DNA from 4 places in the Hymenobacter sp. HD11105 genome. Region 1 is predicted to be linked to each of the others. Evidence: riboswitches for the same ligand, from Rfam matches in the RefSeq annotation. Region 1 holds a riboswitch; each other region holds the start of a gene.
The links. Region 1 has a riboswitch for S-adenosylmethionine ahead of ACW9KT_RS11130 (amino acid permease). Riboswitches for the same ligand answer to the same signal wherever they lie in the genome.

Region 1 (7,442 bases):
CAGTTTAAACTCAAGAATGTGATGCTGCGGGCCGAAGTATTTGAGCAAGTGAAGCTTGACTCCGCGCTCCGGCAGTATGGTCACGAGGATACCAAGTTTGGCTGGCACCTGCTTACCGCGGGCATCCGCGTACACCATCTGGATAATCCGGTGCTGCACGACGGCCTAGAGCCTGCCGAGGTCTTTTTGCTCAATAGTCAACATGCCGTGCACAATCTGGTTCAGCTGTACCGCACTGAAGGGCTGGGCGCCGATACTAAGCTATTGCTGGCTGCTTTACGACTGCGCCGTTATGGCGTAGCGGGGGTAGCCCAAGTCGCCTTAAGCCAAGCCGAGTCTGGGCTAAGGCAGCAGGTGTCAGCAGGAGCACCTCAATTGTGGGCCCTGGATATGCTTAAACTGCTATGGGCGCTTCGAGCCCTACGTGCTTAAAGCTACCGGCCATCAACAAAAAAGCCCTCCAACGGCTGTTGGGGGCTTTTTTAGCTAATCGTGAAGAAGCGACTTAATCGTTATCCGTGTTTTTTACCTCTGCTTTCACGTCTTTGTAGGTGTTTTTGGCGGCGTTACCTACTTTCTTGCCGACTTTAGCAGCGCCCTTACCAACGTCCTTACCAGCATCTTTTACATCGGAGGCCGTGTTACTGATGGCCTGGCCTACTTTGCTGCGTTCATCAGCGGTTTCCTCCTTTATCTCCTTGGCCTCGCCTTTTATAGCATCAGATCCTTGCGCGACGCGGGCTTCGGTTTTGTCATACGACTTAAAGGCGGCGTACTTGAGCTTTTCTTTCTGAATAGCAGCCAGATCATTGGCGCTGATGTTTCCTTTTACGGCATCGTAAGCTTCGTCCAGGGCCCGCCACTCGGCGTTAATGTAGCGCCAGTCGTCGATGTCGTAGCGGTCCTCATTCTCCTTGATCATTTTGGTAAAGTTCTCGTAGGTCTGGCGCGCGTTGGCGGCCGTTAGCTGAGCCGCTGGATTGGTGGGCTTGTAATATTTGCCCATTTTCATTGTGCCCGTGCTGCTAGCTACGCCCGTGGTAGCATTGCTGCCTCCAGTGGTAGTTCCGCTTGTGCGGGTGCGCCACGCTTGTTCGCGCGAATCGTAAGCCGTGGTGTAGCGAGTGCGAAGCTGTTCTATTTCCTGGCGCCGGGGCTCATCATACTGATCGGCATACTTATCAACAGCCGCCACTTTAGAATCAAAATCAGATTTCATTTGAGCCGTTTCGCGCTCATAGTCAGCCTCCACCTGGTTGCCAGCGGCTTGCGCCTTGGTTTCCGATTCAGCTACAAAATTCTTGAAGTCATTGTAAGCTTGGTCACTTTCTTGTGACACCTCAGCCCGATCCGAACGTGAACAGCTGGTGTGAGTAAACGTGACACCGCCGGCCAGCAGCATGATGGCCAGAGTGTGGGTGGTTAATCGGTTCTTGAACATGGCAGTAGGGAGTTGGTTCTAAAACAATAAGATCAGTGTGGAAGACTGACCTTCACCTTGACTAAACGCAAGCGCAAGGATAGGGGTTGCCCTGCCGTAGGCCGCGAGTTGGACCCCGCCGCCTATATTTGATGCTCAGCGCCCACTTTTATCTGCCTACCCGTTGCTCACCTCTTCTGTGCTTCCTGCCCCCATTCGCATGCTGGATTTGGCGGCGCAGCACGCTGCCCTTCAGCCCGCCCTCGATGATGCCCTGCGCATAGTGTTGCAGGAAGCCGAGTTTATTAACGGCCCAGCCGTGGCTGCGTTTGCCCAGGAGTTGAGCATAGCGCTCGGTGGCCCCCACGTGATACCTTGCGCCAACGGCACCGACGCCTTGCAGCTGGCTTTGATGAGCCTGAATTTGCCCCCCAGGGCCGAAGTAATTCTACCGGCTTTCACCTACGTAGCCACCGCCGAAGCCGCCGCAGTGCTCGGTCTGCGCCCTGTGTTTGTCGATGTGCTGCCCACCACGTTCTGCCTCGATCCGGCGGCCGTGGAAGCCACCATCACGTCGCGCACAGGCGCTATTCTAGCAGTGCATTTGTTTGGTCAATGCGCTGATTTGGCAGCGTTGAGACAGATTTCGACTCGACACAGCATTCCGCTGATTGAGGATAACGCTCAAGCGATTGGCGCTACATATCACTTCGCTGATGGCACCCAGGCAGCCGCTGGTACGGTAGGGGAGGTGGGCACTACGTCCTTTTTCCCGGCCAAAAACCTTGGCGCCCTCGGCGACGGGGGCGCCCTTTTCACTCGCGATGCTGCCCGCGCCACCTATCTGCGCCAGCTCGCCAACCACGGCCAGACCCGCAAGTACTACCACCAACACATCGGCCTGAACTCCCGCCTTGACACCCTGCAAGCGGCCTTGCTCCGCGTGAAGCTGCCCCACCTACCCACCTGGACCGCCGCCCGCCAGCGCCTCGCTGGCCAGTATGATGCGGCCCTGGGGGGCATTTCCGGCCTGCGACTTCCTTACCGCGACCCGCAAAGCACCCATGTGTTTCACCAGTACACTCTTACTCTGGAAAAGGCCCCCCAGCGCGACCAGCTTCAAGAGTACTTGCAGCAGCGCGGCGTGCCGAGCGTAGTGTATTACCCAGTGCCGGTTCACTTGCAGCCGGCCTATGCTTACCTTGGCTACCAAGCTGGGCAGTTTCCGGTGGCGGAAGAGTTGTGTCGTACGGTGCTTTCGTTACCCATTCATCCACTGCTGAGCGAGGCCCAGCTCCGTTATATTACTTCTACTATCCGGGCGTTTTTTGCATGAGTAATTTTTTACCCTTGGGGGCCAAACAGCCTGAGGTTCGCTTTGCTATTTCTGGCGTAGGGCACATCGGCCGACGCCACGCGGCGCTAGTGCAGCGCCAACCTGGGGCTGCACTTACTGCCCTAATTGATACGCGGGAGGAGCTAGAACCGGAGTTGGCCGCCGAATTTACCGGCGTGCCTTTTTTTGCGTCGCTGGAAGAATACTTGGCCCAAGGTCCCGCAGCGGATGTGCTCACGGTGGCTACGCCCAACTACCTGCACGCGCCCCAGGCCATAGGCGGCCTTCGCCACGGCCTGCATGTACTGGTCGAGAAGCCGCTGGCCCTTTGCGCCACCGATGCCAAGCAGATTCTGGCTACGGCCGCCCAAGCTGACCGACTCGTGTTTGGCGTAATGCAGAACCGCTACTCACCGCCGGCCGTCTGGCTGAAGCAGGTGATAGAAGAGAACCGACTGGGGGGCATTTTCATGGTGCAAATCAATTGTTTCTGGAACCGCGACGCCCGCTACTACCGCCCCGGCAGCTGGCACGGCACCCGCGCCCAGGACGGAGGCACGCTCTTCACCCAGTTCAGCCACTTTATCGACTTGCTCTACTGGGTTTTCGGCGACGTCACCAACCTGCAAGCCCGCTTCCACGACTTCAACCATCAGCACCTCACCGAGTTTGAAGACAGTGGCCTCGTTACCTTCGACTTAGTGCGCGGCGGCACCGGCACCTTGCACTATAGCACCGCTGTTTGGGACCGCAACCTGGAAAGCAGCCTCACAGTTATCGGCGAGCACGGTAGCTTGCGCATCGGCGGGCAGTACATGGACAAAGTGGAGCACTGCCACATCCGCGACTACGAGTGCCCGCCGCTACTGCCCACCAATCCCGCGAACCACTACGGCTTCTATCAAGGCAGCGCCGCCAATCATGTGCAAGTAATTGAGGAGGTGGTGGAAGCAGTTAGAAATGGTGGCTCAGCTGAAACGAACGCGCAGCAAGGAGTAAAAGTGGTGGAGATTATTGAGCACATTTATAGCTTGAAATGACGTGGGGAAGTGCAGATAAAAACTACTTATCTGTTTTACGTAACTATCCGCATGAACTCCCCCGACCAACAAGCCCTCACTGAACTCCGCGCCTGGCAACAGCGAATGCAGAAGTCGCCGTCGCTGATGAACCGCTTCACGCGGCGAGTACAGATTCGGCTTAATGCGCTGCTGCCCGAGCGCGTGCATGAGGCTATTACCACGGCCATTCGGCAAATGGTGCGCGGGGTGTTGTTTGGGTCGATGCACACCACGCGCCAGCCACTGCTGAAGGCGCCGTGGGCAGAGCGAGAAACGGCCGTGCGCACCCGCATTCGCTACTACCGCAACACAGCTTCGGCCGAAGGCGCTGTAACGGGCGCGGGGGGCTTTTTACTAGGGCTGGCCGATTTTCCGTTGCTGCTGGGCCTTAAGCTAAAGCTCCTTTTCGACGTTGCCGCCCTCTATGGCCACGACGTGCGCGACTACACCGAGCGTTTGTATTTGCTCCACATCTTCCAGCTGGCGTTTTCCAGTCAGCACACCCGCAATGATGTATACCGCCGAATTGCCGAGTGGGACACCTACCGCCACACTCTGCCCACCGATGTAAACGAGTTCGACTGGCGTACCTTCCAGCAGGAGTACCGCGACTACATTGACCTGGCGAAGCTGGCCCAGCTGGTACCCGTAATTGGGGCGGCGGTGGGCGCAGTAGCTAACTACCGCCTCATCGAGCAACTCGGTGAAACGGCCATGAATTGCTACCGCATGCGTCAGTTAGGGGCAGCAGGCACTATTTTGCCCCCCAGCGCTAGGTAGGCCACGCAACAGCAGAGAAAGATTAGTGGTATTTGCAAGTACGCTTAGTCGAGGCCTACCTTTGCGACCCCAATTCTTTCTGATCAAAGGATTGTTTTTATACAGAGGCGTGGAGAGAAAGGCTCGACGAAACGCCGGCAACCCCCAGCTTTGCTGGAACGGTGCCAACCGAGGTTAGCGCAAAGTATTGCTGGCCATATAAAAACAGATTGCCGTGAACGTTCACATCCGACCCGCCTCGTTTTCCTCCGCCACTCCGCCACGCCTAAGCGGCGCCGCGGCCGTTTGTTTGGACATGGGTTGTTGCTGTTGTTGAGCAGCCAATACTTTCCTCGTTTTTCTGGTGTTGCCAAGCTTTAGTAGCTAATACGAGCCGCTGGAGGGCTTTTTTGCCTGCCTTCGTTCCGCTTGTATTTGTTTCGAAGGCGGTCAGCTTGTCTGCTGGCTCAATGCTAACACGCTAGCTAGTTGCTGGCGGCCTGACCTTCCTCTGGCTTGGGCACAACTCACTATTTCCCCTTCATTTATTCGTCACGAGGCAGGGCTTCGTGCTACCCATTATGCTCAAAAAATCATTGGAGTTGCTGCGCGCAGAAGCGGCCGAAACTGGCTCCCACACGCTTAAACGCAGCCTGAGTGCCTTCAACCTGGTTGCTATCGGTGTTGGGGTAATTATCGGAGCGGGCCTGTTTTCCCTCACCGGTATTGCGGCCGCCAACCACACCGGGCCAGCCGTTACACTTTCTTTTCTGGTGGCAGCCGTCGGGTGCGCGTTCTCAGCCCTGTGCTACGCCGAGTTTGCCTCCATGGTGCCGGTAGCGGGCTCGGCGTACACGTATTCCTATGCCACGCTGGGCGAGCTATTTGCATGGATTATCGGCTGGGATTTGGTGCTCGAATACTCGGTGGGCGCCGCGGCGGTGGCTATAAGCTGGTCGCAGTACTTGACGCGGTTTCTATCAAAATACGACCTACATATTCCCGCGCAGCTGGTTATGTCGCCCTTTGAAACGGCGACCCAAGCCGATGGCTCGGTGGTGCACGGCATCGTGAATTTGCCTGCTATTCTGATTGTGGTGGCTATTACGGCCGTCGTGATTCGGGGTACGCAGGGCTCGGCCTGGGTCAATGCGACGATTGTGGCTCTTAAGGTGTCGGTGGTGCTGGTGTTCATTGCCCTGGGCTGGCAGTACATCGATCCGGCCAACTATCAACCTTATATTCCGGCCAATACGGGCACTTTTGGAGAATTTGGATTGAGCGGAATCTTGCGCGGAGCGGGAGTTATCTTCTTCGTGTTCATTGGCTTTGATATTGTGGCCACCATGGCCCAGGAAGCCAAAAAGCCCCAGCGCGACATGCCTATTGGCATTATCGGCTCGCTGGTGGTGTGCACCATCCTGTTCGTACTGTTTGGGCATGTCATGACGGGCTTAGCCAATTATACTGAGTTCAAGAACAGCGCCGCGCCCGTTGCCATTGCTATCGAGAAAACGCCGTATGCCTGGCTCAGCCAAGCCATTATCATTGCTATTCTGGTGGGCTACACGTCCGTTATTCTAGTGGATTTGCTGGGTCAGTCGCGGGTGTTCTTCTCCATGTCGCGTGATGGTTTGTTGCCCAAAATCTTCTCCGAAATCCATCCTCGTTTCCAAACACCTTATAAGTCGAACGTCTTGCTGGCAGCCTTAATTAGTGCCTTTGCTGGCTTGGTGCCTATTCAAGTAGTAGGCGAAATGACTAGCATTGGTACACTGCTGGCCTTCGTGATGGTCTGCCTCGGTGTACTCATCATGCGCAAGCAGCAACCCGACGCCCCGCGTGCGTTCCGCACGCCTTGGGTGCCACTCGTTCCTATCCTGGGCATCCTAACTTGCCTGCTGATGATGGTTTCGCTGCCCTGGGATACCTGGTTGCGCCTCATCATCTGGTTGGCAGCTGGACTCGTGATTTACTATGCCTATGGCAAGAAGCGCAGCAAATTGCGGTTAGCTCAAGAAGCCGCCAAGCAACCCGCTTAGGTGATATCGCTGTGCAAAAAGGCCCTGCCTGACCTTGGTCGGAAAGGGCCTTTTAATTAGGTGCGCCTCACCTTTTTCCAGGCTTTTTGAATAATATCCTGAAGCTCGGGCACGGCCCGTGTCAGCAATAAAAGCCCCCCATAGATACCTGTAAGCACTGCCGAGCGCAGCAGCATGGTAATGAATACGGAGTGTATCGAGGGTAGCAGCCAGGCAGCCACCCCCGCCACGCCTGCTATTCCCAACACCAGCGGAATACGCAAATCGAAGGGCTGCAACCCGTAGGCATGCCACACAAACCAGGTGCGTGCCACGTTGATGCTGGTCATGGCCAATAGCGTAGCCAGGGCCGCGCCCGTCAGGCCGTATAGCGGAATGAAAAACAAGTTAAGCAGCACGGTGGCCACGGCCAGCGTGATGTTGAAAAACAGATCGAAGCGGTAGCGGGGTGAGGTGACGAGAATCAAGCCATTGACGCCGGTAATGTTATCGAAAAGGCGACCAGCCAACAGCAGCAGTACAGCCGTAGCGCCAGCCGCAAATTCGGGCCGCATGAGGGAGTAAATAAAATCCAGATTTAAACCAATGCCCAGCGCCAGCCAGCATCCCACTACAGTATTGAGCCGGGTGGTGCTGCGGTAAAAATTAGCCATGCGCGGCATGTCCTGGGCTTTCCAGTATTCGGCCAAGAGCGGAAACGCAATCTTATTCAGGGAGCGGGCCGGAATGGTGAGGGCGGTGCTGATGAAAAAAGCCGTGGTGTACACGCCCGTCGCGGCCAGGTTAATGCTGGAGCCCACCATCAGCGCATCAATGGAGCCAAT
Region 2 (7,442 bases), on a different contig from region 1:
ACCACGCCAAGTGGAAGAAGCTTATCGACAATTGCTGCAGGAGTACGGCCAAATCACGATTGTGCCACACAGGGAGTTGTTTGTAGCAACCAAGCAACTAGCTACCTTGAAGGTAGAAGTGTAGCTGAACGGGAAAGCAACGGTTCGATTAAGAATACCATCTTTTAGCAGAATGGTACAGTTTCTTAATAGATCAAAACCTAAATTTTCCCACCTTCAAGCCTCCACTACTTATGCTTTCATCAAGACGTCTTCTCCCAAGTCTACTATTGGGTTTGGGGGGCTTTTTGACCCTAAATTCCTGTAGTCAGAAAACAACCTCGGGTGTGGCAAGCGGCCAAAATGCCCCCCAAGCGCAAACTACGCAGGCCACCCAAGTCGCGACCTACCAGGTTCCGGTAGACTATTACACCCTCGACAACGGCCTGAAAGTGGTGCTCTCGCCCGACAAAACGGCGCCCGTTGCTACCATTGCGGCTTATTACAACATCGGCTTCCGCATCGAGCCCCGCAACCGCACCGGCTTTGCCCACTTGTTTGAGCACATGATGTTCCAGGGCTCCCAAAACCTGGGCAAGATGGAGTTCATCCAGGTGGTGCAGAAAAACGGCGGCATCCTGAACGGCTCCACCCGCTTCGATTTCACCAACTACTTCGAAATCGTGCCCGCCCACAAGCTCGAAACCATGCTCTGGGCCGAAGCCGACCGTATGCGCGGCCTCAACATCACCCAGGAAAACCTCACTAACCAGCAGGGCGTGGTGAAGAATGAGGTGAAGGTAAACGTGCTCAACCAACCTTATGGCGGCTTTCCGTGGTTGGATATGCCCCAGTATGCCAACAAAAACTGGCACAACGCCCACAACTTCTACGGCGACCTGAAAGACCTCGACGCAGCCAACCTGGAGGATGTACAATCTTTCTTCAAGACCTATTACGCCCCCAACAACGCCGTGCTGGTCGTAGTGGGCGACTTCGATCCTAAAGAGGCAATGGCTTGGATTGAGAAATACTTCAAGGATATTCCGCAGGGTACGCCACCGCCCAAAGTAGACCTCAGCGAGCCTCGTCAGGAGAAGGAGCAGCGCTTCAGCAAAGATGACAAGCTAGCCACCAAACCAGCCCTCGCCTTTGCCTACCACATGCCCGACAAGAACACGCCGGAGTACTACGCCATGGGCCTGCTCGACCAGATTCTGCTCCAGGGCAACGACAGTCGGCTATATCAAGCGTTGGTGCAGGAGCGCGGCTACACGGGCTCAGTCAGTGGAGGCATCAACTCGAGTCTGGGCAACATGTTCAATTATAACGGCCCTATGCTCTGGGATGGCAGCTTGGTGTATGACAAAAACGTCTCGGCCGACTCGGTGGTGGCCGTGCTGGACCGTGAAATTCAGCGACTCGACAAAGAAGGCGTAAGTCAAGAGCTGCTGGATCTGGCCATCGTGAAGATGCGCTCCGACCTGTATGATCAGATAAGCCAACTGTATGGCTTCGGCAAAGCTGATTTGCTGGCCAGCTTCGCACTGTTTGAGAATGACCCCAAGCGTATCAACCAACTGGAAAGCGAGTTTCGGAAAGTAACGCCGGAGCTGATGCAGAAGACGCTGCGTGAGTATCTGCGGACCACCAACCGGACCATTCTCACGGTGAACCCACTGGCTAAGAGCTAGCTGCACCTCTGCCCTCCCACGCAGCGCGGGCTGTGTAGTCCGCACTTTCAGAACGCTGGGGGGCTTTTTCCAACACTTACTAAGCCCAGGTTAGCACTTCGCTCCAAATCCCAAAGACTTACTCATGAAAAATATAGTTATCGGCTTACTAAGCGCCGCATGCGCCCTCAGCGCGCCGGCCTTTGCCCAAAAACAAACACCTCCCGCCGGCGGCACGCCCCGCGACTTCACATTACCTGCCAAAACGGAATTTACTCTCGACAATGGCTTGCAAGCCACACTGGTGCCCTACGGTGAAATTCCGAAAGTGACGGTGAGCATGGTTGTGCAAGTCGGCAACGTGCACGAAGCGGCCAACGAAAACGGCCTGGCCGACATCGTTGGCCGCCTGATGCGGGAAGGCACCACGACACTCTCGGCCAAGGAGATTTCGGAAAAAGCCGCTCGGATGGGGGGCTCGCTCAGCGTATCTGTGGGGCCCAACCAAACGTTTATCACTGGCTCGGTGCTGTCGGAATACGGACCGGAGCTCGTGCGGCTAATGGCCGATGTGGTTCAGAACCCCGCCTTTCCGCCTACCGAGATTGAGCGCATCAAGAATGACTTTAAGCGCGAGAACAACCTGTCCCGCTCCCAACCCGGTACCCAGGCTCGCACCAAGTTTGCCATGGCCATGTACAAAGGGCACCCCTACGGCCGCGACATTCCGACTGATGCCGAAGTAAATGCCTATGGCCCCGAGCAGGTGCGCGATTTTTACACCAAGCAATTTGGTGCTCAGCGCACGGCAGTATACGCTGCTGGCAAGTTTGATGAGAAGGCTATGCGCGAAGCTGTTACCTCTTCGCTAAGCAACTGGACGAAAGGCCCCGCCCCGCGCATTGCCATTGCCAAGCCCATTACTAAAACTGACTTGATGGTACAGGATCGGCCCGGTGCGCCGCAGTCTACGCTAGTCATTGGCCTACCCGTGATAGACCCCACGCACCCCGACTACATGCGCCTGCGCGTGATGAACTCCTTATTGGGGGGCTCTTTTGGCTCGCGCATTACCAGTAATATTCGGGAGAACAAAGGCTATACGTATTCTCCTTCCAGCAGCATAAATGCTCGCTACCGCGTGGGTGAGTGGACCGAAGTAGCCGACGTAACCACCGAGCACACGGGCAACTCACTCAAGGAAATCGTCTACGAGATTGAGCGTTTGCAAAAAGAAGCGCCGACGGAAGCCGAACTGGAAGGCATCAAAAACTACGAAGCCGGCCTGTTTGTGCTGCGCAACTCTACGCCGGCTGGCATTATCGGCCAGCTTAATTTCCTCGATCTGCATGGTCTCCCCGACACCTACCTCACAAATCAAGTAAAAGAGATTCACGCCATTACTCCGAAAGAGGTGCAGGATGCGGCCAAAAAATATGTCCGTCCTGATGAGATGACCATTGTGGTGGTGGGTGATAAAAAGCAGATTGATCCACAGTTGAAGAAATTTCAGGCCGAGCGAAAGAAGGCGCTGTAGAAGTTATACAGCCCATAGTAGTCAGCTAGAAGGCTAGAAGGCTAGAGAGCTAGTTCCCCTCCTCAGCTGAGGAGGGGTTAGGAGTGGTTGGCCGGAGCGACCGAACATCAGCTATAGCTAGTTCTACTTAACTGTGCAACGATTGTCAACCACCCCTAGCCCCTGCTCAGCTGAGGAGGGGAACTAGCTCTCTAGTTTTCTAGCTCTAATTTTGAAAGCTGTTTCCCTCCCTTTCCCTAAGCTTTATGCTTGAATGAAGCCATGGCTAATGGGTGGGGTTACACGTTGCACTTTTTTCGTCATCATACTGTATCTTTGCTGAGCTACTTATCCAGAAAGACCGAGGGACTGGGCCCTGTGACGTCTTGGCAACCTGAGTAAAACAAGGTGCCAACTCCCATTTTGCCCCCAGGGCAGAAGAAGATAAGTGCGGAGCCCTCATTTCGAGGTTCTCTTTCTGGATAGGCGGTAGTTTAAACGCCTTTTTAGTAAGGAGACCTTATGAAAACGACTCGCCCCGCCTCCCCCCTCTACGACATTCTCCAACAGCGCATTCTGGTGCTCGATGGCGCCATGGGCACCATGATTCAGCGCCACCCGCTGACGGAGGAGGACTTCCGGGGCACGCGCTTCGCCGACCACCCTAAACCTCTGCGCGGCAACAACGACCTGCTCAGTCTGACCCGCCCCGATATTATCAAGGGCATTCACGCCGAATATTTCGCCGCCGGGGCCGACATGGTGGAAACCAACACCTTCAGCGGCACCACCATCGCCCAGGCCGATTACGGGCTGGAGCATCTAGCGTATGAGCTGAACTACGAGTCAGCGCGGATTGCGAAAGAAGTTGCCGACGAGTTTACCGCCCGCGAGCCACATAAGCCGCGCTTCGTAGCCGGCGCCATCGGCCCCACCAACCGGACCGCCTCTCTCTCGCCCGACGTGAACCGCCCTGGCTTCCGCGCCGTGACCTTCGATGAGCTAGCTATTGCCTACCACGAGCAAGTGCGCGGCCTAGTGGAAGGCGGCTCCGATACGCTGCTAATTGAAACCATTTTCGATACCCTGAATGCTAAAGCGGCCTTGTACGCCGTCCAGAAGTTCTTCGACGAAGGTGGACGGGTTGTGCCGGTTATGATTTCGGGCACCATCACCGATGCTTCGGGCCGTACCCTTTCGGGGCAGACAGTGGAAGCTTTCTGGAATTCCATCAGTCATTTGCCGCTGCTAAGCGTGGGCCTAAACTGCGCCCTTGGGGCTGATCAGCTGCACGTATATGTGAAGGAGTTGAGCCGCATTGCTGATGTGCACGTGTCAGCTTATCCGAACGCTGGTTTGCCCAACGCGTTTGGCGGCTACGACGAGTCCGCCGAAGAGTTTGCGGCAGTGGTAGAGAATTATCTAAAGGAAGGCATCGTGACGGTGGCCGGCGGTTGTTGTGGCACCACGCCCCAGCACATTGCCGAGCTGGCGAAGTTGGCCGAAAAATACCAACCGCGCCAACTACCCAATTTGCCCCCCGCAACTCATTTGTCAGGCTTAGAACCGTTTGACATTACGCCCAACAGCCTGTTTGTGAACGTAGGTGAGCGGTGTAACGTGACCGGCTCCCGTGCTTTTGCCCGCCTCATCCGCACCGGCGCCTACGAGCAGGCTCTACAAGTTGCCCGCGACCAGGTAGAAGGCGGTGCCCAGGTCCTTGACGTGAACATGGACGAAGGCATGCTCGACTCGGAGCAGGCCATGACCACCTTTCTTAACCTCATTGCCTCCGAGCCCGACATTTCACGGGTGCCGGTGATGATTGACTCCTCTAAATGGAGCGTGCTTGAAGCCGGGCTGAAGTGCGTGCAGGGCAAGAGCATCGTCAATTCGATTTCGCTGAAAGAAGGCGAGGAAGTATTCAAGGAGCGCGCCCGCACCGTGCGCCAGTACGGCGCGGCTATGGTCGTAATGGCTTTTGATGAAAACGGCCAGGCTGACTCTTTGGAGCGGCGCATCGAAATATGTAAGCGCAGCTACGACATTTTGGTGAACGAAGTAGGCTTCCCGGCCACGGACATCATCTTCGACCCCAACATCCTGACCGTGGGCACGGGCATGGAGGAGCACCGCAACTACGCGCTGGACTTCATCGAAGCCGTTCGTTGGATCAAAGCTAACCTGCCCGGCGCCCTCACCAGCGGCGGCGTCAGCAATATCAGCTTCTCCTACCGCGGCAACGACGTGGTTCGCGAAGCTATGCACACGGCGTTCCTCTACCACGCCATTCGCGCCGGCTTGGATATGGGCATCGTAAATCCCAGTCAGTTGGGCGTGTACGACGAGATTCCGAAGGACTTGCTGGAGTTGGTAGAAGACGTGCTACTCAACCGCCGCCCCGATTCTACCGAACGCCTCGTCGACTTTGCTGAAACGGTAAAGCAGAAAGACAAAGTAGAAGTGGTGGCCGACGCGTGGCGCAGCCTGCCCGTAGCCGAGCGCTTACAGCATGCGCTGGTACGCGGCATTACCGAGTTTATCGACGAAGACACTGAGGAAGTACGTCAGCAAGTAGGCCGGCCGCTAGAGGTAATCGAAGGCCCGCTGATGGCCGGCATGAACGTGGTGGGTGACCTATTTGGAGCCGGCAAAATGTTCCTGCCGCAAGTGGTGAAGTCGGCCCGCGTGATGAAGAAAGCGGTGGCGTATCTGGAGCCTTTCCTGCTGGCCGACAAGCAAGGTTCGGAGCGGCAAACGGCCGGTAAAATCTTGCTGGCTACGGTGAAAGGCGACGTGCACGACATTGGCAAAAACATCGTGGGCGTGGTGTTGGCGTGCAACAACTTCGACATCGTGGATCTTGGCGTGATGGTGCCATTGGAGCGCATTCTGGACGAAGCGGTAAAGCAGAACGTGGACGTTATCGGCCTGAGCGGCCTGATTACGCCTAGTCTTGATGAGATGGTGTACGTGGCTCAGGAGATGGAAAAGCGTGGCCTGAAAACGCCGCTGCTTATTGGTGGTGCTACCACTTCTCGTCTGCACGCGGCTGTGAAAGTGGCCCCCAACTATTCGGGACCCATGGTGCACGTACACGACGCCTCCCGCTCGGTGGGTGTGGCTGCCAGCCTGCTTGGCTCCAGCGCCGAAACCTACGCCCAGGCCGTTCGCGACGAGTACACCGCCCTGCGCACCGACTACGCCACCCGCCAGCGGGAGAAGAATTACTTAACCATCGAAGCGGCTCGTGAAAATCAATTCAAGGCCGACTGGGAAACCGCGCCCATCACCAAGCCGACCTTCCTCGGCACCAAAGTGCTGAATAATTACCCCTTGGCTGAACTAGCCGAGTACATCGACTGGACGCCTTTCTTCCACACCTGGGAGTTGAAAGGGCGCTACCCGCGCATTTTGGAAGATGAGAACTTAGGTGAGGCGGCTACCAAGCTGTTTGCCGATGCCCAGGCCATGTTGCAAAAAGTTATCAGCGAAAACCTGCTCACGGCCCGCGCCGTGGTTGGTTTCTGGCCGGCTAATACGGTTGGCTACGACACTATCGAGGTCTACGCCGATGATACGCGCGAGCAGGTAATGACTGAATTCTTCACGTTGCGCCAGCAAGGCGAAAAGGGCCCAAACATTCCTAACCTGGCTTTCTCCGACTTTTTGGCTCCCAAAGAATCGGGTCGTCAGGACTACATCGGCGGCTTTGCCGTGACGGCTGGTTTGGGCATCGAAAAGCTTATCGAGCAGTTTGAAGCCGACCACGATGACTATTCCAGTATCATGATTAAGGCCCTAGCCGATCGTCTGGCCGAGGCTTTTGCTGAGCGTCTGCACCAGCGCGTGCGGGAAGAGTTCTGGGGTTATTCGGCCGGTGAGAAACTAACTAAAGAAGAGCTGATTCAGGAGAAATATCGCGGTGTGCGACCCGCACCGGGCTACCCCGGCTGCCCCGACCACACCGAGAAAATCACTTTGTTCCAGCTCCTCGACGCCGACCAACAAACCGGCATTCAGCTCACTGAAAACCTGGCTATGTACCCCGCTTCGTCGGTTAGCGGCCTCTACTACGCCCACCCCGATTCGCGCTACTTCGGCTTAGGCAAAATAGCCCGCGACCAGGTGGAGGATATTGCGCAGCGCAAAAACATGCCGATTGCGGAGCTGGAGCGCTGGCTCTCTCCAAACCTAAATTATAACCCAACCAGCGTACCGGTAACAGCGCTGTAGAAACGACCAACTTCTCTTTTTAACTGAAGGAAGAAGCT
Region 3 (7,442 bases), on a different contig from region 1:
ACGAGCAGGTGCAGCCCGACGTATTTCGGCTAGTGCTACACCTGCGCCACCCCCAGAGTTGGGGCTACAGCGTTGGCTATCAAAAGAATGTGCTGACAATCCGGGTAAAACGCCCCCCAGCCAAAATGCGCCTGCGCAATCTGACCGTAGCCGTAGATGCGGGCCACGGCGGCTCCAACACCGGCGCCGTAGGAGCTAGCGGCGCCCGCGAAAAAGACCTTACCCTAGCTATTGCCCAGCAATTGAAACGAGAGTTAGAGCGCAAAGGGGCCCGCGTACTCATGACCCGCGACGCGGACGTGAGCGTAGATAACGGCGACCGAATTCTGCGCTTGCGTCAGGATAGTCCCCATTTGCTGGTGAGTATTCACGTAAACTCCTCCGGCAATAAAACGGTACGCGGCACCAGCACTTACTACCGCTACGTAGGATTCCGACCCCTATCAACTGCTTTGTATGAGCAGATGCTGCGTACCGGTCTGCCCGGCTTTGGCAACGTAGGCAACTTCAACTTCGGCCTGAACGGACCGACCGAATACCCAAATGCTTTGGTCGAAACCGCCTTCGTCTCCAACCCCGACGATGAGCGCCTGCTCACTTCCCCCGACTTTCAGCAGCAAATGGCGAAGCGCATGACCAAGGGACTGGCAAATTTTCTGCGTGCTAGCCGCCAGCCGGGGCTGCGGGGGTGGCTCAGCCGTAAACCCGCCAAATAGTAGCGCTCTGGCATCAGCGCGCAGCTATAGCTGTTTAGCAACATTTATAGGTGGAAGGTTGATAATCTGCTACAAAAGATTCTACCTTCCTGATTCTCAACCCCCGAGACGAAGCTGTAGCCTTTGTGGCGGCCTACGTCCGCGTCAGCCTACCTATTTCCCACCAATTCCCTTTACAGCATGGCAACCTCTACTTCGTGGCTGGATCGCAGCCGTACCATTGCCGGGCCGGGCTTCAATCGCTGGCTGATTCCGCCGGCGGCCCTGGCTATTCACCTTGCCATTGGGCAGGCCTACGCTTTTAGCGTGTTCAAGAAGCCAATGGGAGCCCTTATCAGCGGAGATGTGAACGCGCCAGCCCCTACCGACTGGACACCCGGTCAGCTGGCAGTTATTTTCTCCATTGCCATTGTGCTACTGGGTTTATCGGCGGCGGTATTTGGTAAATGGCTCGAACGGGTTGGGCCGCGCAAGGCCATGCTAGCTTCGGCTTTATGCTTTGCGGGGGGCTTTTTTATCTCGGCCCTGGGCGTATCCATGCACAACATCTGGCTCGTGTATTTCGGGTATGGCTTTGTGGGCGGCATTGGGCTTGGTATCGGATACATTTCGCCGGTGAGCACGCTTATCAAGTGGTTTCCCGACAGGCCGGGGGTAGCGACGGGTATGGCCATTATGGGCTTCGGCGGGGGCGCCATGATTGGCTCGCCGCTAGCCGTAGCTCTGATGGCTTATTTCAAAGATTCGGCCCCTATGGGAGTAGCCCCTACCATGCTCACGATGGGCGCTATTTATCTGGTATTCATGATGTTTGGGGTATTCACCATTCGGGTGCCAGCGGAAGGGTGGAAACCGGAAGGCTATGTGCCCAACACCCAACAATCAACTCTTATTACGACGGCCAACGTAGATGCCGATACCGCTATTAAGACCCCGCAGTTTTGGCTCTTATGGGTGGTATTACTCACCAATGTGACGGCTGGTATTGGCGTGCTCGAAACAGCCTCTCCACTTATTCAGGAAACCTTCTCCGATACCTCTATGGGGGTGGGCTTGGGCGTAACGGCGGCCGCGGCGGCTGGCTTTGTGGGGCTGCTGAGTTTGTTCAATTTGCTGGGGCGCTTTTTTTGGTCGTCGGCCTCGGATAAGATGGGCCGCAAGCCTACCTACATGATTTACTTTGGATTAGGCATTGCACTCTATGCATTAGTACCCACGCTGGCGGCCAACCACTCGCTGGCGTTGTTCGTCATCGTGTGCTGCGTGATTCTGAGTATGTATGGGGGCGGATTTGCTACTGTTCCTGCTTACTTACGCGACTTGTTCGGCACGATGCAAGTAGGTGCCATCCACGGGCGCCTACTTACGGCCTGGTCTACGGCTGGTATCTTGGGTCCCTTGATTGTTAACTATTTACACCAAAGTCAGAAAGACAAAGGCCTGACCGGTGCTGAAGCCTACCAAACGGTATTTTATGTGATGGCTGGCGTGCTGGTAGTCGGTTTGATTGCCAATATGCTCGTGACGGCTGTAAACGAGAAATATCACTACAAAGAAGCTGCTGCCAAGAAAGTAGCTGCTTAGTGCTCGCGCTTTTCTGTATCTAATCGTTAAAAATCTTCCGCATGGATAATCGTATAAATCCTACAATTCCCGACGCCGCGCCTTCTTCTACCTTACAAACGGTGCTAGCTTGGCTCTACGTTGGCGTGCCGCTGCTTTGGGGCGTCTCTCAAACGTTTATTAAGGCACTGGACTTGTTTAAATAAGTTAGTAAGCGGCTTCCGTGACGAAGCCTGCGTATAGTTTTTACCACAAGAAGCACCTAATGGGGTGCTTCTTGTGTTTTAGTTGAAACCCTTATCCTATGTTTACCGAGCCCACCGACGGTACAGTTGTGCTGCTAGAATCGTTTGCCAACTCTATTTCAGCCCACCTAGCCAAGAATCAGCTGGAAGCGGCTGGTATTGCTTGCTTTATAAGCAACGAAAACCGACCCTACGGACCTATTTCGGGCGGCGTACGGCTGCACGTACGACAGCAGGATTTGGAGGCTGCCCAACGAGTTCTTTCCGAGCAAGCCGCCCTCATGACGGCAGTATATGATGATGACCAAGATGCCTCAACGGATGCTGCTACAGCTACTGCCTCTACTTCATCGGGTAGCTTACTTACCCGACTGCGGGCTTGGCTACTTTCGTAAGTTTTAGCTTAAATATATAAGCCAAGCGTAAGCTAATTCATCTGCATTCCACTAGGATTTGGAATATTAGGAAGCGAGTTGGTACATTTGTGCTACCAATTCTTTCCCATCAAAGGATTGTTTTTATACAGAGGCGCAGAGAGACAGGCTCCGTGAAGCGCCGGCAACCCCCACTCCCCGTGGAACGGTGCCAAGTCCTGACCATATAAAAACAAGTTACCGTGGACCTTTTCAACACCTCCGCTTTCTCTCTACCCCTCGTTGCTTCGCAACAGTGCTGTTATGCGCAGTCTGCACAGGCCGGCTGTTGTATGTGCTCGGTAGGACAAGGTTGTTGTTGATTTGCGCTTTCCCTTTCCTGCCGGCAACTTAGTCTGACGCTTTTTATAAGCGACTAGTATGCCCCTGTTCATTTCCGTTACCCACCCGTAGTTAGCCAGTTAAGCTAACTCGTGCTTGGGCTGACGGTCCGAACCTACTCCACTTTCTGCTTTTCAGCTTCTTGCTTGCAGCTACGCCTCACCGAAGCGCGTCGTGCTTGCTTCAGTTGAAAAAAGCCCCCCAGCCGAGCCAAGGGCTCCAGTTTTCACCTCACTTCCTGTTTTTTAGCGCAGACTCATAAGTGCCATGAGTGCGCAAATTCCAACCGTTTTCACTTCCATATTACATCACCTAACATGTCTGATTTACAGAAGCCTATCGGCATTTATTATGAACACCCCGAATGGTTTAAGCCGCTGTTTGCGGAGTTGGACCGCCGCGGTTTGCCCTACGAAAAAATTGACGCCGCTCACCACCTGTTTGACCCAGCCGAAAAGGAAAGCCGCTATAGTCTGGTAGTAAACCGAATGAGTTCTTCGGCTTATCTGCGCGGACACGGTCAAGGCATTTTTCATACCGCTGGCTTCGCTACTCACTTGGAGCGGCTCGGCGTGCGTATCATCAACGGCTCGGCAGCTACGGCCATTGAGACTAATAAGGCTCGCCAACTCTCGCTGTTCGAGTCGCTGGGACTGAGCTACCCGAAGTCATTCGTGATAAACCACGCCTCGCGGGCCGTGGATGCGGCTCAGCAGCTGCGCTTTCCGATTGTGGTGAAAGTGAACATTGGCGGCAGCGGCGCGGGCATTATCCGCTTCGATACACCCGAAGGCCTACAAGCGGCCGTTGACGCCAATCAAATTGACCTAGGCATCGACCAAACGGCGCTGGTTCAAGAATACGTGACGCCGCGTGGGGGGCATATTACCCGCGTAGAAACGCTGGATGGCAAGTTTTTATACGCCATGAAGGTGTACACCACCGGCGAAAGCTTTAACCTCTGCCCCGCCGAAATCTGCCAGATTCCGGACGAGCCTACAGCCGGCGACTTCTGCCTGACTGAAGCACCAAAAAAAGGAATTCAGGTAGAAGTTACTACGCCGCCCGATGAGATAATTGAGGCCGTGGAGCGCATCGTAGCTGCTGCCAAAATAGACGTGGGGGGCATTGAGTATCTGATAGATGACCGAACCGGCGAGGCGCTGTTTTACGACATCAATGCCTTGTCCAACTTCGTGGCCGACGCCGTGAACGTGGTAGGTTTTGACCCCTACGCCCGCTTTGTGGATTACCTGGAACAACAACTTGAATTGACCACTGCTAACGCTCTTACGATATGAAATTCGGGTATTGGCTTCCCATTTTTGGCGGTTGGCTCCGCAACGTTCCCGATGAGCAAATGCCTACGTCGTGGGACTATGTAAAACAGTTGGCTCAACGCAGCGAAGACTGGGGCTATAGCCTCACGCTCATTGCTGAGTTGTATTTAAATGATATAAAAGGTCAGGAAGAGCCTGCCCTAGAGGCGTGGAGCACGGCGGCAGCACTGGCAGCGGTTACCAAGGAGCTGGAAATTATGGTGGCTGTGCGGCCTACTTTCCATAACCCAGCCTTGCTGGCTAAGCAGGCCGCCAACATCGACCTGATTGCTCCGGGCCGCTTGTCCTTGAACGTGGTATCGTCGTGGTGGCGTGATGAGGCGACCAAATACGGCTTGCACTTCGAGCAGCACGACGACCGCTATGCCCGCACCAAGGAGTGGCTGGATGTTGTGACCAACGTGTGGGAGAAAGACCATTTCTCATACGAGGGCAAGTATTATCAGCTGACAGACAACGTATTGCAGCCCAAGCCAGCCAAGAAGCCGTTCCTGTACGCAGGCGGTGAATCGGAAGCGGCGAAGGACCTTATTTCGTCGCAGTGCGACGGCTATGTGATGCACGGCGACTCGCCCGAGCAAATCGGCCAACGCATTGCCGACATGCGCCGCCGCCGCGAGCAGAAGAATTTGCCCCCCATGAAGTTTGGGGTAGCTGGATACAGCATCGTGCGTGATAATGAGCAGGAAGTGAAGCGCGAACTAGACCGCATTACCAACGTGCAAGCTTCGGCCGCGGGCTACAGCAATTACCAGCAGTGGCTGGCCGGCACGCAATTGGAACAGCAAGTGTCGCTGCATGATTACTCGGTATCAAACCGTGGCTTGCGCACAGGCCTCACCGGTACGCCTGCTCAGATTCAGGACCGCATCGGAGCTTATGAGGCCGTAGGTGTTGATTTCTTCCTTTTGCAGTGCAGCCCGCAGCTGGAGGAAATGGAGCGGTTCTCTGACTCGGTAATTAGTGTATTGGCTTAATTAAGACTACCACACTAAGCTGATTACCTATTTATTTGGCGGTCATGCAGAGGCAAAGCCGAAGCATCTCGCGTGCTGATGTTGAGTTACTCACCTAACGGCGCGAGCGAGATGCTTCGGCTTTGCCTCTGCATGACCACCTTTTTGCTTAGCTTTTGAATTTTTTAATTCCGAAACCGCAGTAGTGGCCACGCTTCGCCGGCTGAGAATTCGGTTTGGTCGGGAGGCAATTCCAGGAAACCGTCGCAGTGAAGCAGGCTGGCTAAGTCGCCGGAGCCACCGGCTCGTTGGGGGTGCGCTAGCAAGCGGCCATCTGTGGCCATTTCGAGGCGGACGGGCAGGAAATAGGTGAGGCGCGGGCGGAAGCTTACTTCAGTAGCTAACACTGCATAGGCCGCTGCGGGGGGCAATTCTGACAATTGGCAGGCGTGCAGCCAGGGCTGCACGTAGCGGTAATAATTCACGAAAGTAGACACTGGGTTACCCGGCAAAGCAAAGACCACTGCCCCATTAGCTTTTTGCCCAAACCAAAACGGCTTACCTGGCCGCTGATTTACTTCGTGAAAAATCTGCTCAACGCCCAACTCGCGCAACACGCCAGGCAAAAAATCGGCCTGCCCTTTTGAAACGCCACCACTGAGCACTACTGCATCGAAGCTGCTTAGCAGTTGCGGAAGGCCTTGGCGTAGAACATCCTGATTATCATTAAAATGAAAAGCCTCGCTGATGGCACCTGTAAGGCTGGCAGCGGCATGGAGCATGGCAGCATTAGAGCGTCGAATCTGATGGGGCAGGGGTGTTTGAGTGATATCAACTAGCTCGTCGCCGGTGCTCACGATGGCTAGACGGGCCGGGCGTGCGACGGCTAATGTAGCCGCGCCGATGGTAGCGGCTACAGCAATTTCGGCGGGGCCAAGGCGCGTACCGGCGGGCACCAACAAATCGCCTTGGCGACGGTCGGCCGCCTGGGCGTGCACGTTGTGGCCTATGTGTTCGGGCAGCACTTGCACGGTGGCTACGCGTTGGCCATTCACTTCTTGAAAAGTCACATCTTCATAGCGTATCACGGTATCGGTGCCTGGCGGCAACACGGCACCCGTCATGATCTCAATGGCGGCTGTGGAATTATGCAACGGCTGCGGTGGGGCACCCGCGAACTGTGTGGCTTCAATAGGAAAGTCAATTTGCCCCCCAGCTATGGCCGCGTACGCCAACGCAATTCCATCCATAGCCACGCGGTTGAAAGGCGGGAAGTCGCGGTCTGCAGTCAGGTCTTGATGCAACACCCGGCCGGTAGCGGCGAGCAAAGGCACGTTTTCGGTCGGTAGCGTGCGGGCGGTGGCCAAGACAAGACGAGTAGCTTCGGCAACTGAAATCATAGAATGGAGGTTTTGGCAGGAACGAACCGCGGCGCGTTCCTGGTTGGGAAACGTATAAATTGCGTGTGGCAGCTAGGTTGCCAGCAAAGGTGTTATACTATTGTTCACCTTGTTTGGCGACAACCTCGGTGCGCCTTTCTGGTTTTGAGCCGAACGCACTGGAGCGCATCCCTACGATTTTCTTATGTTCAATCCTTCCCGCTCGCTCACCCATCTTAATGCCGCTGGTCAACCTGCCATGGTTGATGTGGGGGGCAAAATTCCTACCCGCCGTGTGGCCCGCGCCCGGAGCCGCGTGTTACTAGGAGCCGAAATTGTGCAGCTAGTGCAGGCCGGCGACTTACCCACCAAGAAAGGACCGGTGTTTCAGACGGCTATCCTGGCTGGGGTGATGGCCGCTAAGAAAACAGCTGACCTTATTCCCCTCTGCCATCCGCTGGGACTCGACGACTGCCAGGTTCACATTG
Region 4 (7,442 bases), on a different contig from region 1:
TGTATCGTATCGTTACTTACTATCTCTATTTGGTGCTGGGGGCCATTTTCCTGCCTCGCTGGATAGCCCGGGTATTTGGTAAGCATCGGGTGAAGGAAGTAATGACTTCGTAGCGAACTGCGGCATACTTATATAACCCCACAAAAAAGCCCCCCAACTCAGTGCTGGGGGGCTTTTTTGTGGGGTTAAGAGCTGACAAACTAGTCAGCTTCCAACATCATTTGCTCGCCGTTTACACCGCGCAGCGTGATCTTCTTATCTGTCAGATTTACTACGTCGAAGCTCATCGAAGTAGTACCACCATCAGGCGTGAGGGTGATTTTTTTGCCAGGCTGGTCGAAGGTATACTTGCCTTGCATCGACTGCTGGGGCGAGGTCATGTTGAAATTACCATTGGCGTAGAAGCGCAGTTCGGTGTCTTTGTCGGCTGAAGTTTGAGCCACTTTGTCACCGCTGGCGGTGGTTTCCTTATCGGTTTTCCACACTTTGCTTTCGGTGCCATATAGCATGTTGGTTTCGCCAACTTTGTTTTCCTGCTTACAAGCAAACGTAAACAACGATACCAGCATCAACAGGCTGGCTAAATAGCGGAAAGAAAGGACAGTAGTTTTCATAAGAAGGAGAGCTAAGGTTTAAGAGAGATTTGGAAAGGAAGTGCGTTGTGAGCATACATTGCAGCAAAGCAATGTTGCGCTTCTTACGCGCCCCGCTGCAAAGGGTTAGCTACGCTGGGGGGCATTTTGGGCTCCGCAACTTATTCGAAGCACCGGCGTAAGACGACCTGACAGCATGGCCGTCAGGCACATGCGTTATCTGCTGTTTTCTCCTTCTCACCTAATCTACGACCATGGGACTGTTCGATTTCATAAGCAATAAGGGCGAAGAAAAACCCGTACAGCCAGCCGTTAAGCCTAATCAGAACGCTAACACTGACTTCTTTGGCAACGCCAACCAGCCGGCCGCTGCTACCGCCGCCCAAGGCACGCAGTACACGGTGGTCAGCGGCGACTCGCTCTCCAAAATCGCCAAAAAACACTATGGCGACGCTGCTAAGTGGCACCAGATATATGATGCTAACAAGGCGACCATCGGCGCAAACCCTGACCATATCGAAGTAGGTCAGGTATTGAATCTGCCCCAACTATAAAATAGTGCTTTGCTTTTCTGTTCGTAAAAAAAGCCCCCCAGACTTGGCCTGGGGGGCTTTTTTGTTTTATTAAACCTGCTTGCGGCAAGCCAAAAAACTTTTTGCTGCATTTGGCGTTTTCAATCCGATCCGTACATTTACGGCCACCTACCCGGTACTTCTCGTTAACGACGGGATAGTTTTTCAGATTTATACAGAAGCGGCGAGAGAACAGGCTCCCTGACCCGCTGGCAACCTTCATCATGTGAAAGGTGCCAATTCCTGCCCGCGTGGCCAGTTGCTCGCGGGAGATATAAGCTCAGCGCCATGAGAAACTCCTCTTCCCCCGACTTGCTCCCCCCGTTTGCCCCCGCTGCCCCCGTGCGTGCGGCTTGGCTTGCGGATTTTCGTGTTTTAGCTCCGGCCCCGGACCGTTGCCAGACCGCGCGAATGTGTTGTTGTCGCGTGTGTTGTTGCTAGCCTATTTGGCCTAGCCTCCCAGTTTATTCTTCTGCTTAACCCGCGTCGTGTTGGGCCCGCGAGCCGCTAGCCGACGGGTTCTTCTCGCCTCCGCCTAGCTTCCCTTTAGCTCCGGAGCCTGTGCAGTCTGCTGCTTAGTGGCGGCCCTGTGCGTCTGATTCTCAGCAATGTAATTACTCTTCCTATCTGACACCACTTCCATTCAGCCTTCCTATGTCCACGCAAAATCTGCACTTCGAAACCCTTCAACTACACGCTGGTCAGCAACCCGACCCTACCACTGGCTCCCGCGCTGTGCCTCTTTATCAAACAACTTCTTACGTGTTCAAAAACGCCGAGCACGGTGCCAATCTATTTGCGCTCAAGGAGTTTGGCAATATCTACACCCGCCTGATGAACCCCACCACCGACGTATTTGAGCAGCGGGTGGCGGCGCTGGAAGGCGGAGTGGCCGCGCTGGCTACCGCCTCGGGGCAAGCGGCGCAGTTCCTGGCGCTGAATAATATTTTGCAGGCCGGCGACAATTTCGTGAGTACCCAACACCTGTATGGCGGCACTTATAATCAGTTTAAGGTAGCATTCAAGCGGTTAGGTATTGAGGCCCGCTTCGCCGATGGCGACACGCCCGAAAGCTTCGAGGCTCTAATTGATGAGAACACCAAGGCCCTTTACCTCGAAACCATCGGCAACCCAAGCTTCAGCATTCCCGATTTTGAGCGCATTGCTGCCATTGCTGATAAGCACGACCTGCCGCTGGTCGTGGATAACACCTTCGGGGCGGGAGGTTATCTATTCCGGCCCCTGGAGCACGGTGCCCACATTGTGGTCGAGTCGGCTACGAAGTGGATTGGCGGCCACGGTACCAGCATTGGCGGCGTAATTGTCGATGGTGGTAAGTATGACTTCGGCAACGGCAAGTTTCCGCAATTCACGGAGCCCTCGGAAGGCTACCACGGCCTGGTTTTCAATGATGTATTTGGTAAGGGCGGACCTTTTGGCAACATCGCCTTCATCATTCGGGCGCGGGTAGAAGGCCTGCGCGATTTTGGCCCCGCCATCAGTCCCTTCAACTCCTTCCTGCTCCTGCAAGGCCTCGAAACCTTGTCATTACGCGTCGACCGGACCGTGGAGAATGCCCAGAAGCTGGCCGAATGGCTGGAGCAGCATCCCCAGGTAGAAGCCGTGAATTATCCGGGCCTGAAAAGCAGCCGCTACCACACCTTAGCTCAGAAATATCTGAAGCGGGGCGCGGGGGGCGTCCTCACGTTCAGCATCAGAGGCAGCAAAGACACAGCTACTCACTTCATCGACAATCTAAGGCTAATAAGCCACTTAGCCAACGTAGGCGACGCCAAAACTCTCATCATTCAGCCCGCCGCTACCACTCACCAGCAGCTCTCCGATCAAGAGCAAATTGCGGCCGGCGTTACGCCCACGCTGCTGCGCATTTCGCTGGGCTTGGAACACATCGAGGACATTAAGGCTGACCTGCAAAGCGCCTTCGACGCGGTGGCCGAAAATGCCCCCAGGATCAGCAAACCGAAGGAGATACCTTGCCCGAGCCGGCTGTTGAACACCCCGTAGTACTGGAAGTCTAACGCGGGTTAGTCCTGCACTCAGCGCCGTTGCAGCGGCCTGAATGCAGCAGTACTACATCTTATCGCGCAGTTTTCTCTAAGCTGAAATAACCCTTTGAGCTGCCAACCCTATCCATGACGGAACCCCAGTTCTACACGCTTCCTGCTCCGCTCCCGCTCGAAAGCGGAGCCACATTGTCGCAGGTGCGCATTGCGTATCATACTTATGGTACGCTCAATGCTGCCCGCGACAATGTAGTCTGGGTGTGCCATGCCCTTACGGCCAACGCGGATGTGTTCAGCTGGTGGCCTGGTTTGTTTGGGCCTACCTACCATTTCGATCCGGCCAACTGGTTTATTGTGTGCGCCAATGTGCTCGGTTCGTGCTACGGCACCACGGGCCCGCTCGAGGCCACCGGTTCAACGGGTGCGCTGTATCATGAGTTTCCGCTGCTGACCATTCGGGACATGGTGGCGGCGCACGAGAGTTTATGCCAACACTTGGGTATCCATCAGATTCATACGCTGATGGGCGGGTCGTTGGGCGGGCAGCAGGCGTTGGAATGGGCCATCCAACAGCCTGCTTTATTCGATCATCTCGTGTTATTGGCCACTAATGCCCAGCATTCGCCCTGGGGAATTGCCTTTAATGAAGCTCAACGGCTAGCTATTTTCGCCGATCCTACTTATTTCTCGGCCACTCCGACTGGGGGGCAATTTGGTTTGAAAGCTGCACGTGCCGTGGCCTTGCTCAGCTACCGCAGCTATGAGGCGTACGCCAATACCCAGCATGAACCCGACGGGGAGAAAATCACCGATTTTCGGGCCAGTTCCTACCAGCAGTATCAGGGCGACAAGCTGGTGGCCCGCTTCAACGCTTACACCTATGTGGCCTTGTCCAAGGCCATGGACTCGCACAATGTAGGCCGAGGCCGAGGGGGCATTGCAGCGGCGTTAAGCCAGATCAAAGCCCGCACTTTGGTCATCAGTATTAGCTCCGATGTGCTGTTTCCGCCCAGCGAGCAGCAACTCTTGGCTCACCACATTCCCGGCGCCAAGTACGTCGAAATGGATTCGGGCTACGGCCACGATGGCTTTTTGATTGAAACCGCGCAAATCACGCATTTTCTCGAGCGTTTTTATGTGCAGACGCTTGCTCACTGAGGTAGGCACTTGCATAATCCTGTCGTCTTATTCTTTCCGCATTTAGCATACTCGTATGATATCTGATAAAAGTCGGCTGCGCATTGGATTGATTGGGTTTGGCTGCGTAGGGCAAGGGCTGTACGACATTCTGCAAAAGCTGCCCGAGTTTGGCGCCGTCGTGAAGCGCATTGCGGTCAAGAGTCCCACCAAGCCCCGCACGCTACCCGCCGGCCGCTTCGATTTCCACGCCGACGACCTGCTCACCGACCCCGACCTGGACGTGCTGGTAGAAGTAATCGACGACGCCGACGAGGCCTTTCGCTTGGTGAGTACGGCCCTGCGCCACGGGCGCCAGATCGTGACGGCCAACAAAGCCATGGTTGCCCGGCACTTGCCCGAATTGGTGCAATTACAGCAACACTACGGCGGCACTCTGTTGTATGAGGCTTCTGTTTGTGGCAGCATTCCTATTATCCGCACCCTCGAAAGCTACTTCGGCAGTGAGCCCCTACACCGTGTGGGGGGCATTTTTAATGGCTCATCCAACTACGTGCTCTCCCGCATGAGCGAGGAGGGCTCCGGTTACAGCGCAGCCTTAGCTGAAGCCCAAGCTTTAGGCTTCGCCGAAACCGATCCTACACTCGATATGGGCGCTTTCGATCCGCGGTCGAAGGCCGTTATTCTGGCGGTGCACGCTTACGGTTTGCTCTTGTACCCTGATCAGGTTCTTAACCTAGGCATTGAAAACATCACTGCTCAGGATATTCAACAAGCGGCGGCTGGGGGGCAAAAAATAAAAGTTGTAGCCAGTTTGCAGCGCTTAGAAGACGGCCGCATCACGGTGCTCGTGACACCGCAGTTTGTGAGCGCCGAATCGCCCTTCTACACAGTAGAGCGCGAATTCAACGGCGTAGTCATCGAAGCCGCTTTTGCCGATGCCCAGTTTCTGCGCGGCCGCGGTGCTGGTGGTCATCCCACCGGCTCGGCTGTACTCGCCGATTTGGCCGCCTTGCGCCAAGGTTACCGCTACGCTTATCATAAGCACTCCTCCCCCACTGCGCCCATCTACACCACCAATTACGAAGTGGAAGTCTGCGTGCGCGGCGCCAACCCCACCCTTCTGCAGGCGCTGGGGCTGCAGAACGGCGTTGCTCAAAACAGCCCTGATTCAGCCTACGCAACTGGATTTGTTCACTTAGAAACGCTCCTTCAACTCCGCGACGAGCTACGCCAGCAAGGCGTTTTCCTGGTTCGTACTGGAGAGATACGCTTTGCAGCTGGGGGGCAAAAACAGGAGCAAGCTCCGGTTGAGCTGGCGTTTTAGGCTAGAAGCACGAATAGCTTGTAATACACCCGTGGTTTACTTGCGTCCCAACCAGCTTTCAGGGTTTAGGTTGGAACTGTTGCGCCACACCTGAAATTGCAGCTCCGAAGTACCTTCCGAGTTGGTGTACACTGTACCAATCGACTGCTTGGCCTGCACATTATCACCTTCACTTACGCTCACGCTGCGCAGCTTGGCATACACCGTGAAGTACTCGCCGTGCTGCACCATCACGATGTTATTCATTCCCGCAATACTCGTAACCGTCAGCACTTTACCAGCCGATACGGCACGCACAGCTTCTCCAGCATTGGTTTGAATATCGACGCCGCGGTTCTCTACAATTACATTTTTGAGAACCGGGTGAGCATGCCGGCCGAAGTGTTGGGAAATGAAGCCCCGCGCTACGGGCCACAGCATCCGGCCACGATTTTCGGCGAAGGAAGACGAGATAATAGCAGTTTCCGGAGTGAGCGTGACGCGGTCTACGCGCGTGGCGGCGGCTTCGGCCTCGGGATTGGTACGAGCGGTACTGCCGGGGCTACGCGTGGCGCCGCCGGCAGCGGCCCGCTCGGCGGCAGCTTTAGCAGCGGCCCTTGCGGCAGCGGCCCGCGCGGCGCGCGCAATTTCGTCACGCACGCGCTGAGCAATCAGATCATCAAGCTTACGAACAGCCTCCTGCCGATTGGCTAGCTCCCGCCGCAACTCTTCCTCTTGCTGACTAAGCTTGGTAACTACCTGATCCTGTTGGGTTTTTAAGGTGTTCAGGTTGCGGTTTTCGGCCAGCTGGGTGCTTAGCAAGCTACTTTTCTCCTGCTTTTTCTCCGTCAGGCCAGTAAGCTGGCGGTTGAGGCGTTGCTGCACGCTTGTGATTTGAGCGGCTTGAGCCTTGCGCACTTCCGAGTACTGCCGAATGTAGCGCAGCCGCAGCATCAGCTGATTAAACGACTCAGCCGCAAACAAGAACATAAGGCGATTATAGCTGTTCGCCGTCTTCGAGGAGGCATAAATTAGGCGCGAATACTCCGCCTTCAGCTGCTCCAGACTTTGCTGGGTCTGCTGCACCTGGTTTTCCGTCTGCTTTACATCCGACTCAATGTATTTGAGCTCCGACGAGATATTACGGATTACGCCCTTCTGCACGTCCAGCTTTTCCTTCAGGGCATTTAGTTGCCCCAAGGATGCCTCCTTTTGCTTCTGGGTTTGGGCCAGAATGCGGCTAGCTTCGCGAATGCGACGTAAGTTAGCTAGGCGCTCCCTCTCCAGTTGGGCCTTCGACTTAGGCGTGCTTTTCTTAACCGATGACTTGCTTTTGCTGCTTTGCTGCGCGACTGATGGGGTGGCTTGCACCAGCAGCATCCCCAACAGCAGCCAGCAAAGCCAGCGCTTACTTTTTACGTACATAGCCCGAAGGTACCGAGAACGGGAAATCTAGGCGCTCTTTATCTACGTCCACGCTACGGTAATTGATGGCTGCCGAGGCACTGGTTTGACCGCTGGCCTGACGCGCCTGAAGCACTGTATTATAAGCAAAGTTCTGGTTTGTGGGCAGAAGAGCACGAAAGTCGGAGTAGTCAACCGTGAAGTTGTTCTTACTCGCGTCATCCAGCACGTTCAGCTTCTGCACTTTACCTAAGCTCATCGAAATGAGTTGCTCAATCAAGATGCTGGCCTGGTTATACCGTACGCGCTGGGTGTTGCCTTCTAGCGTCACGGTGGGTTCAGCACCATTGCTGGAGGGCAAATAATTACCTAATAGCAAGGCCTGCACCTGCTCAAACGTCACTGT

Region 2: linked by a shared signal. The riboswitch ahead of metH (methionine synthase) and the one ahead of ACW9KT_RS11130 (amino acid permease) in region 1 are both predicted to bind S-adenosylmethionine.
Region 3: linked by a shared signal. The riboswitch ahead of ACW9KT_RS20790 (ATP-grasp domain-containing protein) and the one ahead of ACW9KT_RS11130 (amino acid permease) in region 1 are both predicted to bind S-adenosylmethionine.
Region 4: linked by a shared signal. The riboswitch ahead of ACW9KT_RS03445 (O-acetylhomoserine aminocarboxypropyltransferase/cysteine synthase family protein) and the one ahead of ACW9KT_RS11130 (amino acid permease) in region 1 are both predicted to bind S-adenosylmethionine.

Annotation. Positions count from the first base shown of each region.
Region 1 is NZ_JBSWBR010000003.1:90,304-97,745, reverse strand. It holds gene ACW9KT_RS11155 (glycosyltransferase family 2 protein) at 1-432, shown strand, start outside; gene ACW9KT_RS11150 (hypothetical protein) at 506-1,441, opposite strand; gene ACW9KT_RS11145 (DegT/DnrJ/EryC1/StrS family aminotransferase) at 1,605-2,756, shown strand; gene ACW9KT_RS11140 (Gfo/Idh/MocA family protein) at 2,753-3,796, shown strand; gene ACW9KT_RS11135 (EcsC family protein) at 3,848-4,597, shown strand; SAM riboswitch class I at 4,692-4,802, shown strand; gene ACW9KT_RS11130 (amino acid permease) at 5,158-6,618, shown strand; gene ACW9KT_RS11125 (lipopolysaccharide biosynthesis protein) at 6,675-7,442, opposite strand, start outside.
Region 2 is NZ_JBSWBR010000011.1:48,533-55,974, forward strand. It holds gene ACW9KT_RS20735 (M16 family metallopeptidase) at 327-1,673, shown strand; gene ACW9KT_RS20740 (M16 family metallopeptidase) at 1,798-3,189, shown strand; SAM riboswitch class I at 3,514-3,619, shown strand; gene metH (methionine synthase) at 3,691-7,404, shown strand.
Region 3 is NZ_JBSWBR010000011.1:59,938-67,379, forward strand. It holds gene ACW9KT_RS20770 (N-acetylmuramoyl-L-alanine amidase) at 1-716, shown strand, start outside; gene ACW9KT_RS20775 (L-lactate MFS transporter) at 897-2,300, shown strand; gene ACW9KT_RS20780 (MFS transporter small subunit) at 2,342-2,485, shown strand; gene ACW9KT_RS20785 (putative signal transducing protein) at 2,584-2,919, shown strand; SAM riboswitch class I at 3,040-3,131, shown strand; gene ACW9KT_RS20790 (ATP-grasp domain-containing protein) at 3,597-4,580, shown strand; gene ACW9KT_RS20795 (LLM class flavin-dependent oxidoreductase) at 4,577-5,596, shown strand; gene ACW9KT_RS20800 (molybdopterin molybdotransferase MoeA) at 5,761-6,975, opposite strand; gene moaC (cyclic pyranopterin monophosphate synthase MoaC) at 7,160-7,442, shown strand, end outside.
Region 4 is NZ_JBSWBR010000001.1:768,500-775,941, reverse strand. It holds gene ACW9KT_RS03460 (lysylphosphatidylglycerol synthase transmembrane domain-containing protein) at 1-113, shown strand, start outside; gene ACW9KT_RS03455 (hypothetical protein) at 201-614, opposite strand; gene ACW9KT_RS03450 (LysM peptidoglycan-binding domain-containing protein) at 848-1,147, shown strand; SAM riboswitch class I at 1,334-1,446, shown strand; gene ACW9KT_RS03445 (O-acetylhomoserine aminocarboxypropyltransferase/cysteine synthase family protein) at 1,820-3,190, shown strand; gene metX (homoserine O-acetyltransferase MetX) at 3,319-4,347, shown strand; gene ACW9KT_RS03435 (homoserine dehydrogenase) at 4,403-5,653, shown strand; gene ACW9KT_RS03430 (murein hydrolase activator EnvC family protein) at 5,690-7,057, opposite strand; gene ACW9KT_RS03425 (DUF4292 domain-containing protein) at 7,041-7,442, opposite strand, start outside.